4 regions of the Alloalcanivorax sp. C16-2 genome follow, and region 2 is predicted to be linked to each of the others. Evidence: predicted binding sites of a transcription regulator. Region 2 holds the regulator's gene; each other region holds the start of a gene.
What was found. The regulator PhoB, encoded in region 2, activates phosphate uptake and scavenging genes when phosphate is short. The targets are predictions, from matches to a motif close to TGTCATANNNNTGTCANA.

Region 1: a site for PhoB is predicted at 1,533-1,550, ahead of ACLD02_RS12060 (CDGSH iron-sulfur domain-containing protein). Genes of this name have one in related genera too.
Region 3: a site for PhoB is predicted at 1,547-1,564, ahead of ppk1 (polyphosphate kinase 1). Genes of this name have one in related genera too.
Region 4: a site for PhoB is predicted at 1,535-1,552, ahead of ACLD02_RS16805 (choice-of-anchor I family protein). Genes of this name have one in related genera too.

Annotation. Positions count from the first base shown of each region.
Region 1 covers NZ_JBKFTL010000002.1:397,574-400,781, reverse strand. Annotated here, with positions in the region: gene ACLD02_RS12070 (dienelactone hydrolase family protein) at 1-25, shown strand, start outside; gene ACLD02_RS12065 (transposase) at 243-935, shown strand; gene ACLD02_RS12060 (CDGSH iron-sulfur domain-containing protein) at 1,165-1,437, opposite strand; gene ACLD02_RS12055 (GNAT family N-acetyltransferase) at 1,605-2,438, shown strand; gene ACLD02_RS12050 (lysophospholipid acyltransferase family protein) at 2,435-3,202, shown strand.
Region 2 covers NZ_JBKFTL010000001.1:370,927-374,134, reverse strand. Annotated here, with positions in the region: gene ACLD02_RS01725 (chorismate--pyruvate lyase family protein) at 1-476, shown strand, start outside; gene ubiA (4-hydroxybenzoate octaprenyltransferase) at 480-1,367, shown strand; gene phoB (phosphate regulon transcriptional regulator PhoB) at 1,457-2,161, shown strand; gene phoR (phosphate regulon sensor histidine kinase PhoR) at 2,198-3,208, shown strand, end outside.
Region 3 covers NZ_JBKFTL010000001.1:632,571-635,778, reverse strand. Annotated here, with positions in the region: gene ACLD02_RS03025 (TonB-dependent siderophore receptor) at 1-1,400, opposite strand, end outside; gene ppk1 (polyphosphate kinase 1) at 1,612-3,208, shown strand, end outside.
Region 4 covers NZ_JBKFTL010000004.1:325,479-328,686, reverse strand. Annotated here, with positions in the region: gene ACLD02_RS16805 (choice-of-anchor I family protein) at 1-1,480, opposite strand, end outside; gene ACLD02_RS16800 (AMP-binding protein) at 1,969-3,208, opposite strand, start outside.

The sequences.
Region 1 (3,208 bases), on a different contig from region 2:
TCAGCAAACCCTGGAAGAAAAATAAACACATGTACACATTGTGGCGAGTCAATGGCCTCGGTATCAGATTTGGTGATTAAAAGAAGGTTTATTAGATATTAGTTACGTCCCCTTTTTGCGTGAGCAACATGTTAATCAGAAAAAGGGGACGGACATATTTTAAAAGTGCTGTAACTAATTTATTTCGCAGGGTTTTGCGGCTAGACTATCGTCCAATAATAAAGCGTTATTAGAGGGATAGCATGCCGAGGAAGAGGCGCGTTGTTCTTCCGGGTTACCCCCACCATATACTTCACCGGGGCCATAATCGCCAGGCTGTATTCAAGGAAGAAGAGGACTACCTTAAATATCTGGCGGACGTAAAAGAACTAAAACATAGTTTCGGGGTTGATGTTTACGCATGGTGTTTGTTGCCCGAAGAAGTTCACTTGCTGATTAATCCCGGGCCCGACGAAGGGGCTCTTGGGAGTTTCATGAAATCACTGGCGGCCCGCATGACCCGGCATCGCAACCGGCGTGAGGAGCGGCGCGGCACCCTGTGGGAAAGCCGTTATCGTTCCAGCCCGGTTCAACCGAGCTGGCTGTTGGCCTGTGATCGGTATCTGGAGCAACTGCCGGTGCGTCTAGGCAGGGCCCGGAGCGTGGAGTGGTATCCCTGGAGCAGCTACTCGGAGCGCATGCAGCGGGGTGGCAAGCCGATTCTGGATCTGGACCCGGATTACCTGGCTCTGGCGGACGATGAGCTGCATCGCCGTATTATCTATGAACGTTACGCGCAACAGACCCCCAAGGCTTCGGAAACGGCTTTGATTCACGATGCCGTGGAGCGCAATCAGCTTACCGGCGACCCCGGCTTCACCGATGAGGTGGAAGCCCTGACCGGCCATCGTGTCAGTAACCGGGGCCGCGGGCGGCCACGCCGCCGCCGCGACTAACATCGACACACCCTACCGGGTGAAATACAACCCATTGATTCAGAAGATGATTCTTGATTTCTCTCATGAGGGCCCCGGGGAAATCCGGGGCTGAAAGGGAGGTAAACAAGCGTTCGCTTGTTTTTCTTTTCAGTTTCCCATTCAGGTTTGAACATAAAGGGAAAGCCGGTTGTCCGGCCCGTTCCGGATATGGATTTTAATCGGTTTTAAAGCGTTACTCAGAGTCGGTTTAACGCCAGCGCCGCCACCAGGGCGTTCTTTTTTTCAGGCCGACATGGGCGCCGTCGCAATGGGGCGGGCGGCTGGTGGCGCCACACCCGCAAAACAGCACGATCTCTTCCTTGGTGGCACTGTAAGGCACCCGGTCGCTTGCCGGGCAGCGCTCATCGGTGCAGAAGGGCGCCGCGTCGCTGTGCCCGCAGGCGCACCAGTAGCGGGTTTCGCCGGGCTGCATTCTGACCGGTTGCGGGTAGCGCGGCTCCGCCGCGGCTTCATCTCTCATTTTTATTCCTTCCCAAAAGGGCGTCCTGATCGTGGGCCCGCCCGTAAGCCCGGAGGCGCGAGGTGCTTCCAAAGGCTCCCAGGCTGTCGCGGGATGGTCATGTTTTTGTCACCGCGCGGCAACCGGCGGCTCCCAGACTGGCCGGAAAATAATGTTGGGAGCCCGTTATGCTTGCGCAAGCCGCTGGAAGGATCAAAGCCCTGCGTCCGCCGTTCCGACCCAGAAACCGGCCCAGGGACGCGGAGGAGGGCAGTCGCTTCAGTGCCTACTTTACCCGGTCGCGGCGGGAGATCCTCAAGGTACAACGGTTGCGTTACCGGATTTTTTCCCAGGAGTACGGCGCCAGTTTCAGCGCCCCCTTCGGCCTGGACCGGGACCGTTTCGACCGCCATTGCCTGCACCTGGTGGTGCGTGACAACCGCACCGGCGAGCTGGTCGGTTACACCCGCGTGCTACCCGGTGACCGGGTGGCGCGCACCGGCGGTTTCTATTCCGCCAGTGAGTTCCACATGCCGTTGGTGGACACGCTCTCTGGCGGCGTGGCGGAAATCGGTCGCACCTGCATTCACCCGGACCATCGCGGCGGGGCCGTGATCACGGTACTGTGGGCCCGGTTGGCCCGCTACATGCTCGAGAACGAGGTGCGCTATCTGATCGGCTGCGCCAGCATTGCCCTCGGCGAGGACTACAACGTGGCGGCCATTGACCAGCGTATTCGCGAGGACCATCTGGCGCCCGCCGGGTTGCGGGTCACACCCCGCTGCCGGCTGGCGCCGATGCCCGGCGACGCGGTGGCCGCCAAGGTTAGGATGCCGCCGCTACTGAAGGCATATTTGCGCATGGGCGCCCGGGTGTGTGGCGAGCCATGCTGGGACCCGGCATTCAATTGCCTGGATTACTTCATCCTGATGGAGGTGGACCGCCTGCCGGCCCGCTATGTGCAGCACTTTCTGCAGACCGGCCAGGCCGGGGTGGCGGAGCGCGCGGTCGCGATGGTATGAACGAACGGGACTGGTCCCTGGAGGGCGCGGCGCAAGGCCGCCCGCTGATACTGGCCCGCCGTCTGTGGCGGGCCGTACGCATTGTCGGCCATCTGATCGCCGGGGTGGTGGAGGCGGCCTGGCGGCGCGCCGCCCGCGACCCTCATCGACCGGAGATCCTGCTTGCCAAGCAGCGCTGGTGCCTGCGCTTGCTGGCGATCATGGGCGTCGAACTGCGCGTCCATGGGGCGCTGCGTGGTGGCCCGCTGTTCCTGGTGGCCAACCACGTCTCCTGGCTGGATATCCCGGTGATCGCGGCGGCCCGGCCCTGCCACTTTCTGTCCAAGGCGGAGGTGGCCCGGTGGCCGGTGATCGGCTGGCTGGCGCGTTCCGTGGGCACCCTGTTCATTCGTCGCGGCGCCGGTGAATCCCGGCTCAAGGCCGGGGAGATCCGCGAGCACCTTGGCCTTGGGCGCGCCATCCTGGTGTTCCCGGAAGGCACCACCACGGACGGCGCAAGCGTGCGTCGTTTCTTCCCCCAGCTTTTCGCCGCCGCCGAGGGCATGCCGGTGCAGACGGTGGCGCTGCGTTACCGGGACGCCGTCGGGCGGGCGGACCCGGCCCTGGCCTTCATCGACGATGATGAACTGCACCACCATCTGTGGCGCCTGCTGGGCCGCGAACGCATCGTCGTGGACCTCACCTTCGGCCCGCCGGTGCCCGCCGCCGAACCCCGCGAACGGGCCCGCCTGGCCCGCGAACAGATCATCGCCGGCCTCGGTTGAAACCCG
Region 2 (3,208 bases):
TTGTGCTGCCCCCGCTGATCCGCGACTGGCTGGCCGACCCCGGCTCTCTGACCCGACGGCTGCGAGGCTTGGGCCCGTTCCGGGTGGCGCCGTCGCGGCGCCTGATCGGCGCGCCGGACCTCGAGGAGCAGCGCCAGCTCGGCCAGGTGGGCCGGCGCCATGCCCTGATCCGCGAGGTCACCTTATTGGTGCACGAGCGCCCCGTGGTGGAGGCCCGCAGCGTGCTGCCGCTGACCACCCTGGCCGGCGCCAACCGCAGCCTGGCGCACATGGGCAGCCGCTCCCTGGGCAGCGAGCTGTACCGGCGACCGGCGGCCCACCGCGACCAGGTATGGGTACGCTTCGGTGACAGCCCCTCTGGCCAGGGGCCGTGCTGGGGGCGACAATCCCGGTTCGTGAAGCGCGGTCGGCCGCTGCTGGTGGCCGAGCATTTCCTGCCCGCGCTCTGGGATTTGCTGCTCGAACCGGACCGCTGACCTATGCTCGCTTTCGTGGAACACCGCTACCCGGCCCTGTGGCCCTGGATCCAGCTGATGCGCCTGGAGAAACCCATCGGCAGCATGCTGCTGATGTGGCCTACTCTGTGGGCGCTGTGGATCGCCGGCGACGGCACCCCCAGCCTCAAGCACATCATCATCTTCGTGCTCGGTGTGTACGTGATGCGCGCCGCCGGCTGCGTGATCAACGACTACGCGGACCGGGACTTCGACGGCCATGTGGAGCGCACCGAGGGGCGCCCCCTGGCCACCGGCGCGCTGTCCTCGAAGCAGGCTCTGGCGCTGTTCGCCGGGCTCGGGTTACTGGCCTTCGTGCTGGTGCTGTTCCTCAACCGCTTCACCATTCTGCTGTCCTTCGGCGGCCTGGGGCTGGCTCTGCTCTACCCGTTCACCAAACGCTTCACCTATCTGCCCCAGCTGTTTCTGGGCGCCGCCTTCAGTTGGGCGGTGCCGATGGCGTTCGCCGCGGAAACCGGCGCCGTGCCGGAGATCGCCTGGCTGCTGTTCACCACCAATCTGCTGTGGACCGTGGCCTATGACACCGAGTACGCCATGTGCGACCGGGAGGACGACCTGAAGATCGGCATCAAGAGCACCGCGATTCTGTTCGGCGACCTGGACAAGCTGATCATCGGCGTGCTGCAGGGGCTCACCCTGGTGGCGCTTTGGCTGGTGGGCCAGCGGCTCGGTTTCGCCTGGCCCTGGTATCTGGGACTGGCGGCCATGGCGGCCAGTTTCGTGCATCAACAATGGCGTATTCGTTACCGCGAGCGCTGGCCCTGCTTCCACGCCTTTTTGAGCAACCACTGGGCCGGAGGCTGCGTGTTCATTGGGCTGTACCTGCAATACCTGGTTGCCGGTGGAAGCTGAAAAGGGTGCAAATTTGTCATCGGGATGTCATAAAAAGGCAATGTAATAGGGGACAATTCAAAAACGGCGAAAAATTAGAGATTGCAGCCATGTCCCGAAACCGCATTCTGATCGTTGACGATGAACCGGCCATCCGCGAAATGGTGGCCGTGGCCCTGGAACTGGCCGACTTCGATGTACTGGAGGCGGAGAACGCCCAGGTCGCTCATGAGCGCATCGTCGACGAGCGCCCGGATCTGGTGCTGCTGGACTGGATGTTGCCGTCGGTAAGCGGCATCGAGCTGGCACGCCGCCTCAAGCGCGAGGACGCCACCACCGAGGTGCCGATCATCATGCTCACGGCCAAGAGCGAGGAAGACAACAAGATCCAGGGCCTGGATGTGGGCGCCGACGACTACATCACCAAGCCGTTCTCCACCCGCGAGTTGATCGCCCGCATCAAGGCGGTGCTGCGGCGCTCCTCGGTGGCCGCTGCGGAAAAGGCCATCGACGTGGAGGGCCTGTGCCTGGACCCGGTCAGTCACCGCATCAGCGCCCACGGCAATCCGGTGGACATGGGCCCCACCGAATACCGGCTGCTGGAGTTCTTCATGAGCCACCAGGAGCGCGCCTACTCACGCACCCAGTTGCTGGATCAGGTGTGGGGCGCCAACGTGTATGTGGAGGACCGCACCATCGACGTGCACATCCGCCGCCTGCGCAAGGCCCTGGCACCGCACGGCTTCGACGGTTTCATTCAAACGGTGCGCGGCACGGGGTACCGGTTCTCGGTGAAGACCAGCCAGGCATCCTGATGGTTTAAGGTTCATTGCATGAAGCACCCCTCGGGAATGAGGGCCAGTCTGGCCAAGGAAGTCAACCGCATCCTGATCCTGGTGGCGGCCTCCCTGCTGCTGTGTCTGCTATGGCGAACCATCTGGCCGCTGGTGGCGGGCCTGGGGCTGTACATCATCTGGAGCACCCGGCAACTGTTCGCCCTGTACACCTGGCTGGTGCGCGAGGAGCACACCGACCCGCCGGACGCCGGCGGCCTGTGGGGCGAATTCTACACCCGCCTGGAGCATCTGTTCCGCCAGGAACGGCGCGCCCAGGACAACCTTCAGGGCATCATCCAGCGCGCCCAGGAGTCGGTGAACGCCCTGGAAGACGTGGTGGTGATGATCGACCAGCACGGCCACCTGGAATACTGGAACCACGCCGCCCAGAAACACCTTGGCCTGCGCCCGGACAAGGATCTGGGCCAGCCGCTCACCAACCTGATCCGCCACCCGCGCTTCACCCATTATCTCGCCAAGGGCCGCTTTAACGAGCCGCTGGAAATCCCGGCGCCGGTGGACGACAACCGCATCCTGCAATTCCGCATCACCGAGTTCGGTGAGGGCGACCAATTGATCCTGGCCCGGGACATGACCCGGCTCCACCACCTGGAAGAGATGCGCAAGGACTTCGTGGCCAATGTCAGCCACGAGCTGAAAACGCCGCTCACCGTGCTCAAGGGTTACCTGGAGACCCTGCTCGACACCGTGCCCGAGGAGCAGACCCGCCTGCGCCGGGCGCTGTATCACATGGATACCCAGAGCCATCGCATGGAGGCGCTGGTCAACGACCTGCTGCTGTTGTCACGGCTGGAAAACACCAAGGCGGACAACACCGGCCAGACCGTGGCGGTGCACGGCATGCTGCACCGCATGCGCGAAAACGCCCTGGCCCTGGCCCGGGAGAAGGATCACGAGATTACCCTGACGGTGCCCGAGGACGCGCGCCTGGTGGCCAATCCGGCGGAGCTGGAAAGCGCCTTCGGCAACCTGATCACCAACGCGGTCAAATACACGCCGGCCCAG
Region 3 (3,208 bases), 260 kb from region 2:
TTGTCGCCGCCGACCACATACACCTTGTTGGTGCTGTCATCCCGGCGCAACGCACCGGAGACCACCACGCGACCGATTTCCATATGGTCGATCAGATACACGCCGGTCTGCTTGATCTTGTTGTCATTGGCATCCTGGGGGTCGAGCACACCGTAAGCCACGTCGCCGTATTGAGGGTTATAAACGTTGATCGGCGTACCTGCTCCGGAAAAGACATTTTCTTCCTCCCACAGAGCGTCCTGGCGGTCCACGCCCAGAGCCAATTTATGGCGGGTAGGCCCCAGGGCGACATCACCCTTCAAGCGAACGTCGAAGTTAAGAATTTCCGTCTTCTTGTCCGCCATGTAGATCGTGCGTGGCATATTGCCGTCAGCATCGGGGCTCGCGCCCACGGTGGTCCAGTGCTCCCGGGTTTCCGAGCTGCTCTCCGTATAGCGAGCCGTGGCCGCCACGCCCCATTGATCGGTGAACCGATGATCAACGAACAACGTGACCTCATCCTTGCGCCGGTCATAGCGGTCCCAGTCCGGCTCACCGACGAAGGTGTCGGAACCGATTTCGCCCTTGGGGCCCGGCTCGATAGTGCCCTGGGCCGGCAGGAACTGGGCCGAAACCTGGCCAGTATCTTCCTGGCTGTTGAAAAGCACGCTGACCGTAGTGTCGTCCGTGGGCAACCAGGTGATCGACGGCGCGAACAAATAGCCGTCGTCATCCACATGATCCACCTGGGTCCCGCTATTCCGCTTCAGGGCCACCAGTCGGTACAGTAGCTTGCCGTCCTCGGACAGGGGGCCGGTCACGTCCGCCGCCAGTTGCTGACGGTCATAGTTGCCGACCTGGGCATGCAACTCGCCTTGCTGCTTCGCCTTTGGGAGCTTGGAGACCCCGTTAAGGATGCCGCCCAGTTCCGCCTGGCCGTAAAGCACCGACGAAGGTCCCTTCAGAACTTCGATGCGCTCCAGCCCGAAGGTGTTGGGACGCACCGTGTTGTAGGAACCGTAATTGGCGCGCAGGCCATCGATGTACAGGGAAGGATTGAGACCACGGATCTTGGCGGAATCGCCCCGCGTGTCGAAGCCGAAGTTACCGGAATACACACCGGAAGTGTACAGAAGCGCATCCTGAATATTCTTGGCGCCGGTATCCTCCATGGTCGAGCGGTCGATGACCTCGATACCGAAGGGTTGCTCTTCCACCGGCACGTCCAGCTTGCCGGCCTGGGGGCGCTGGTCCGCCGTGATGTAGTCGTCGTCGGGGGCCTCATCGGCCACTTCCACCGGCGCCAGGTTGCCGCTTTCCTGGGCCAGCAAACCCGCCGACCAGAAGGCCGCCGACAGGGCGAGGACAGCCCCGGTGGCGCGGCGCACGCCGCGCCGGGTGGAGGGTAAGGAATCCAGCATGATCAGGTCGCTCCCAAAACAATCCGCGTTAGGCAACAGATAATAATAATGGTTCGCATTATACTTACCAGTTACCAATTGTTAAGCCCCGCTCACCTCTCCCCGCTCAGCGATCGAAGGGAGTAAGCTGGGACGGGCGGGCACCCTGTCACACCCCTGTCACACCAATGTCATGGAATGGGAGGCCCCGCGCCCGCTTCAGGAAGAGACCATGAACGACATCGCCATCGACCCCAACGCCATCGACCTGAACAATCCGGATTACTACATCAATCGGGAATTGAGCCTGCTTCAGTTCAATCTGCGGGTGCTGGAGCAGGCGATGGACGAGAACCACCCGCTGATGGAGCGGCTCAACTTCCTGCTGATTTTCTCTTCCAACATGGATGAATTCTTCGAGATCCGCGTGGCGGGCCTGAAGAACCGGCTGGAGACGGGTACCGGACAGCCCGGCCCGGACGGCATGCTGGCCCAGGAGATCCTCGACGAAATCGCCCGCGTCACCCATGAGGCGGTGCAGCGCCAGTACCACATTCTTCAGGACATTCTGCTGCCGGCGCTGGCCGAGGAAGGCGTGCACTTCCTGCGCCGCGAACATTGGACACCCCAGCAGGCGGAGTGGGTGAAGAAGTACTTCCGCGAGCAGGTGTACCCGGTGCTGACACCGATCGCGCTGGACCCGGCTCACCCCTTCCCGAGGCTGGTGAACAAGAGCCTCAACTTCATCGTGCCCCTGGACGGCAAGGACGCCTTCGGCCGCTCCACGGGCCTGGCCATCGTGCCGGCGCCACGTTCACTGCCTCGGCTGATCCGTCTGCCGGAGCACATCTGCGAAAACGGCAACGACAACTTCATCTTTCTGTCGTCGATGATCCACGCCCATGTCAGCGATCTGTTCCCCGGCATGTCGTCCACCGGCTGCTACCAGTTCCGGGTGACCCGCAACGCGGACCTGGAGGTGGACGAGGACGTCGAGGATCTGGCCAGCGCGCTCAAGGGGGAACTGCTGTCGCGCCGCTATGGCGATGAGGTGCGGCTTGAAGTAGCGGACAACTGCCCGCGTCATCTGATCGACTACCTGCTGGAGCAATTCGAGCTGACCGAGCAGGACGCCTATGAAGTGAACGGCCCGGTGAACCTGGCGCGCATGTTCACCAGCGTGAACCGGCCACGCCTGCATTACCCGCCCTTCACACCTCGCATACCGGCGGCGGTGCGCAAGACCGAGAGCATCTTCGACGCCATTGATCAGGGCGACATTTTGATGCACCACCCGTTCGAGAGTTTTTCACCGGTGGTCAACCTGCTGGCCGAGGCGGCCCGGGACCCCAGGGTATTGGCGATCAAGCAGACCCTGTACCGCACCGGCACCAATTCCGAGATTCTCGACCACCTGGAAACCGCCGCCCGCAACGGCAAGGAAGTGACCGCCGTGGTGGAGCTGCGCGCGCGCTTCGACGAGGAATCCAACATCGAGGGCGCGCGGCGCCTGCAGGAAGCCGGCGCCATGGTGGTGTACGGGGTGGTGGGCTACAAAACTCACGCCAAGATGCTGCTGGTGGTGCGCCGCGACGGCGATGGCATCAAGCGCTATGCCCATGTGGGCACCGGCAACTACCACACCAAGACCACCAAGATTTACACGGACTATGGTTTGATGACCGCCGAAAAGGGACTCTGCCAGGACGTCCACAAGATCTTTCAGGAGCTCACCGGCATGGGCAAGGCGGCGCGGCTCAAGCAGCTCAAGCACTCGCCGTTCACCCTGCATCCAAGCCTGATCCAGTGGATCAATTTCGAGACCGAGC
Region 4 (3,208 bases), on a different contig from region 2:
GCTTGCACTCGTCGCTGGCCAGGAACCGTTCGATGGCGTCGCCGGAGTCGAACACCAGCTCCCCGTCCTCGCTCCAGATCGAGAAGGAGCGGCCACCGTAGGCGTACAGTTGATCGTACATGAGCCGGTCGCCGTTGGCGTCATCCTGGACGCCGGCGGCGGTGAACAACATCGGGTCGCCGTTTTCGTGCTTGCGGTAGCCCTCGGTCCAGGTGATGTTCAGGCGGCCCAGCACCTCGTCATCGCGGCACTCGCCCGGGTCGCCGGCGCTGGCGCCACAGTAGGCGAAGGTGTCCGGGTTGAGCAGGCCACCGGCGCCCAGGGCACGCAGTTGCGGTGGCAGGTCGTCGCCACAGCGGCGGTCGAAGCCGCTGGCGTGGACCAGGTGCTTGACGCGGAATTCCTCCACGAAGCCCTGGCTGGCGTCGCCGGCGCAGCCGTCTCCCTCGGTGCCCCAGTAGGCGTCGTTGTCCTCGCCCCAGGCACGGGCGTCGCCTTCGTTGGCGGTGACCAGGTAAGTCCGGCCGCCGGCCTGGTAGGCATAAATGGCGTCCGGCTGATACAGGCCGACCACGCCGGGGTAGGCGCGGATATTGATGGCGTCATCCTCATCGCTGGCGTCGATGCCGTTGCCTTCCTGGCCCAGATCCTTCTCGCCCAGGGGCAGGATGTCGGTGACCGTGGCGCTGGCGATGTCCAGTTTGGCCAGGGCATTGTTTTCCTGCAGGGTCACCCAGGCGGTGGCGCTGTCGGCGGACACCGCGATGTATTCCGGTTCCAGGTCCTCGGCGACGCTGGCGCCGGGGCCGTAGATGCGCACGCCGGCGGCTTTCAGGTCCGCTTCCTGGCCGTCGAAGGCGGTGAAGGTGGCGCGGTTTTCCACCGGCTTCTCCGGGGTGCTGATGTCGATGACGCTGATCGAGCCTTCCGGGTCGACACTGTAATCGTCGTTAGGCTCGCCTTCGTTGGCGGTGAGCACATAGTGGCCGTCCGGGGTGAACGCCACCATGTCCGGCAAAGCCCCCACCGGCACGAAGCTGATACGCTCCAGGGTGTTGGCGTCGTACAGGGCCAGGAAACCGGTGTCGGTTTTGGTGCCGGCCTGCACGGCGATCGCCACCAGGTCACCCTGCACCGCCACGCTGTTCACTTCCGAGCCGGCGGAGATGTCGCCGGTGAGCAGGGTGTCTTCCAGGGTCGGGTTGGCGGGGTCCGCCAAGCTCATGATGTCCAGGGCACCCTTGTTGGCGTTGACCACGAACAGACGCTGGGAAGCGGCGTGGTAGGCGGGGATCTCCGCCGCTGATTGGTCGAACTGGCCACTGCCGTGACGGCCCAGGAAGCTGAGCTTCAAGCTGGAGGGCGTGGGCTCCGCCGCCGGCGGGTTGGCGCCGTCGTCGTGATCGCTGTCGCCGCCGCAACCGGCCAGAAGGGTAGTGGCCAGCACGGTGCCGGCGCCAAGGGCAAGCCAGGGTTTCATGAAAACACCTCGTCATTATTCGTTCACGGATACCCGGGTAGTGGGCCGCAAACCCATGACAAGGGGATGACGATTTTTTGAAGAACGGCGGATCGCCAACGGCGGGGCTGAAAAGTTCCGGGACATTATGTCCAATGTGAATGGCGGTTTGCCTGACCTAGACTTGGGCTGATATTTCACGCCTGGAAAGGGTCGGAATGGAATGGATCCCGGTAGTTTTCATTACCTTCAAGGTCGTCGTGCTCGGCACGGGCATGTTCTTCGCCATCAAGTGGCATTACGACAAAGGCAAGAAAAAGAAAGACGAATAGGCGCCGGACGCCAGACGCCAGACGCCAGACGCCAAGTCAAAACCCGGTACGGCAGTGTTTGCGGGTTCGCAGAAACGCTTTTGCGAACTTGACAAGCCTGGCGGAGCCCCCGATTTTTTCGCGTCCAGCGTCCAGCGTCCAGCGTCCAGCGTCCAGCGTCCAGCGTCCAGCGCCCCCTCAATCGTCCTTCAGCAACCGGCGCAACACCTTGCCCGCCGGCGTGGCCGGCAGCTTGTCGATAAAGGCAATCTGGCGCGGGTACTTATACGCGGCCATATGTTCCCTGGCCCAGTCGATCAGCTCGCTCTCGCTGACCTTGCCCTGGTGCCCGGGCTTGAGTACCACGAACAGTTTCACCGTTTCGCCACGCTGATCGTCGGGTATGCCGATGGCGGCGGACTGAGCAATGGCCGGATGATCCAGCATCAAGGCTTCCACGTCCTCCGGGAACACACTGTAGCCGGAGCACTTGATCATTTCCTTGATGCGGCCGGTGAAGAACAGGTAGCCCTCCTCATCGAAGTAGCCCACGTCGCCGGTGTACACCGCGCCGTCGCGCAGGGTTTCCGCGGTAGCCTCGTCACGCTTCCAGTAGCCCTTGAACACCGCCTTGTTGCGCACCACGATCTCGCCGCTCTGGTTCGGCGCGCACTCCGCGCCGGTGGCGGTATCGACAATGCGGATCTCGTTCTCCGCCATCGGCACGCCGCAGCTGCCCCACTTGATGCGGTCCTTGGGCATGAAGGTGTCCGAGGTGTGGGTCTCGCTCAACCCGTAGGCGGCCTCGTGGGTCTGGCAGCCGGTGAGCGCCTTCCATTCAGCGGCCAGCGGCTCGGTCAGGGGAATACCAAAGCTGGTGCAGGGGTTATTGGTCAGCGACGTCAGGTCGCGCTTTTCCACGCCGGGGAAATCCAGAATCGCGCGCAGCATCGGCGCGATGCTGTACCAGTTGTTTACCCGATAGTGCTCGATGGCATCGATGGTGGTGGCCGGATCGAAGCGCGCCAGGATCACCAGGGTCTGACGGGTGTACACCGGCTGGTAGACGCCGAAGTTCATGCCGGCGATATGGCACAGCGGCGCGATGCCCAGGCTCATGGTGTCCTCGGCCATGCGGTTGGCACGGAAGGAGGCCGCCATCTTGAACAGGCTGGACCCGTAACTGAGCATGGCGCCCTTGGGACGGCCGGTGGTGCCGGAGGTGAAGGTCATCAGCCCCACGCCTTCCCACAGGTCCACCGGTTCGAAGTGTCGCAGCGGCGCGGTGTGGGTCAGAATCGTGCTCAGGTCGTCGGTTCCCGCCGGGCAGTTTTCCGGTTCGCCGAGCAATTCCTTGGGCACGGCGAGGCTGGGCGTGGCCGGCAGATAATCACCATAGGCGGTGCTCACCACCGTGGCCAGGGTCGGTACCTGGTCG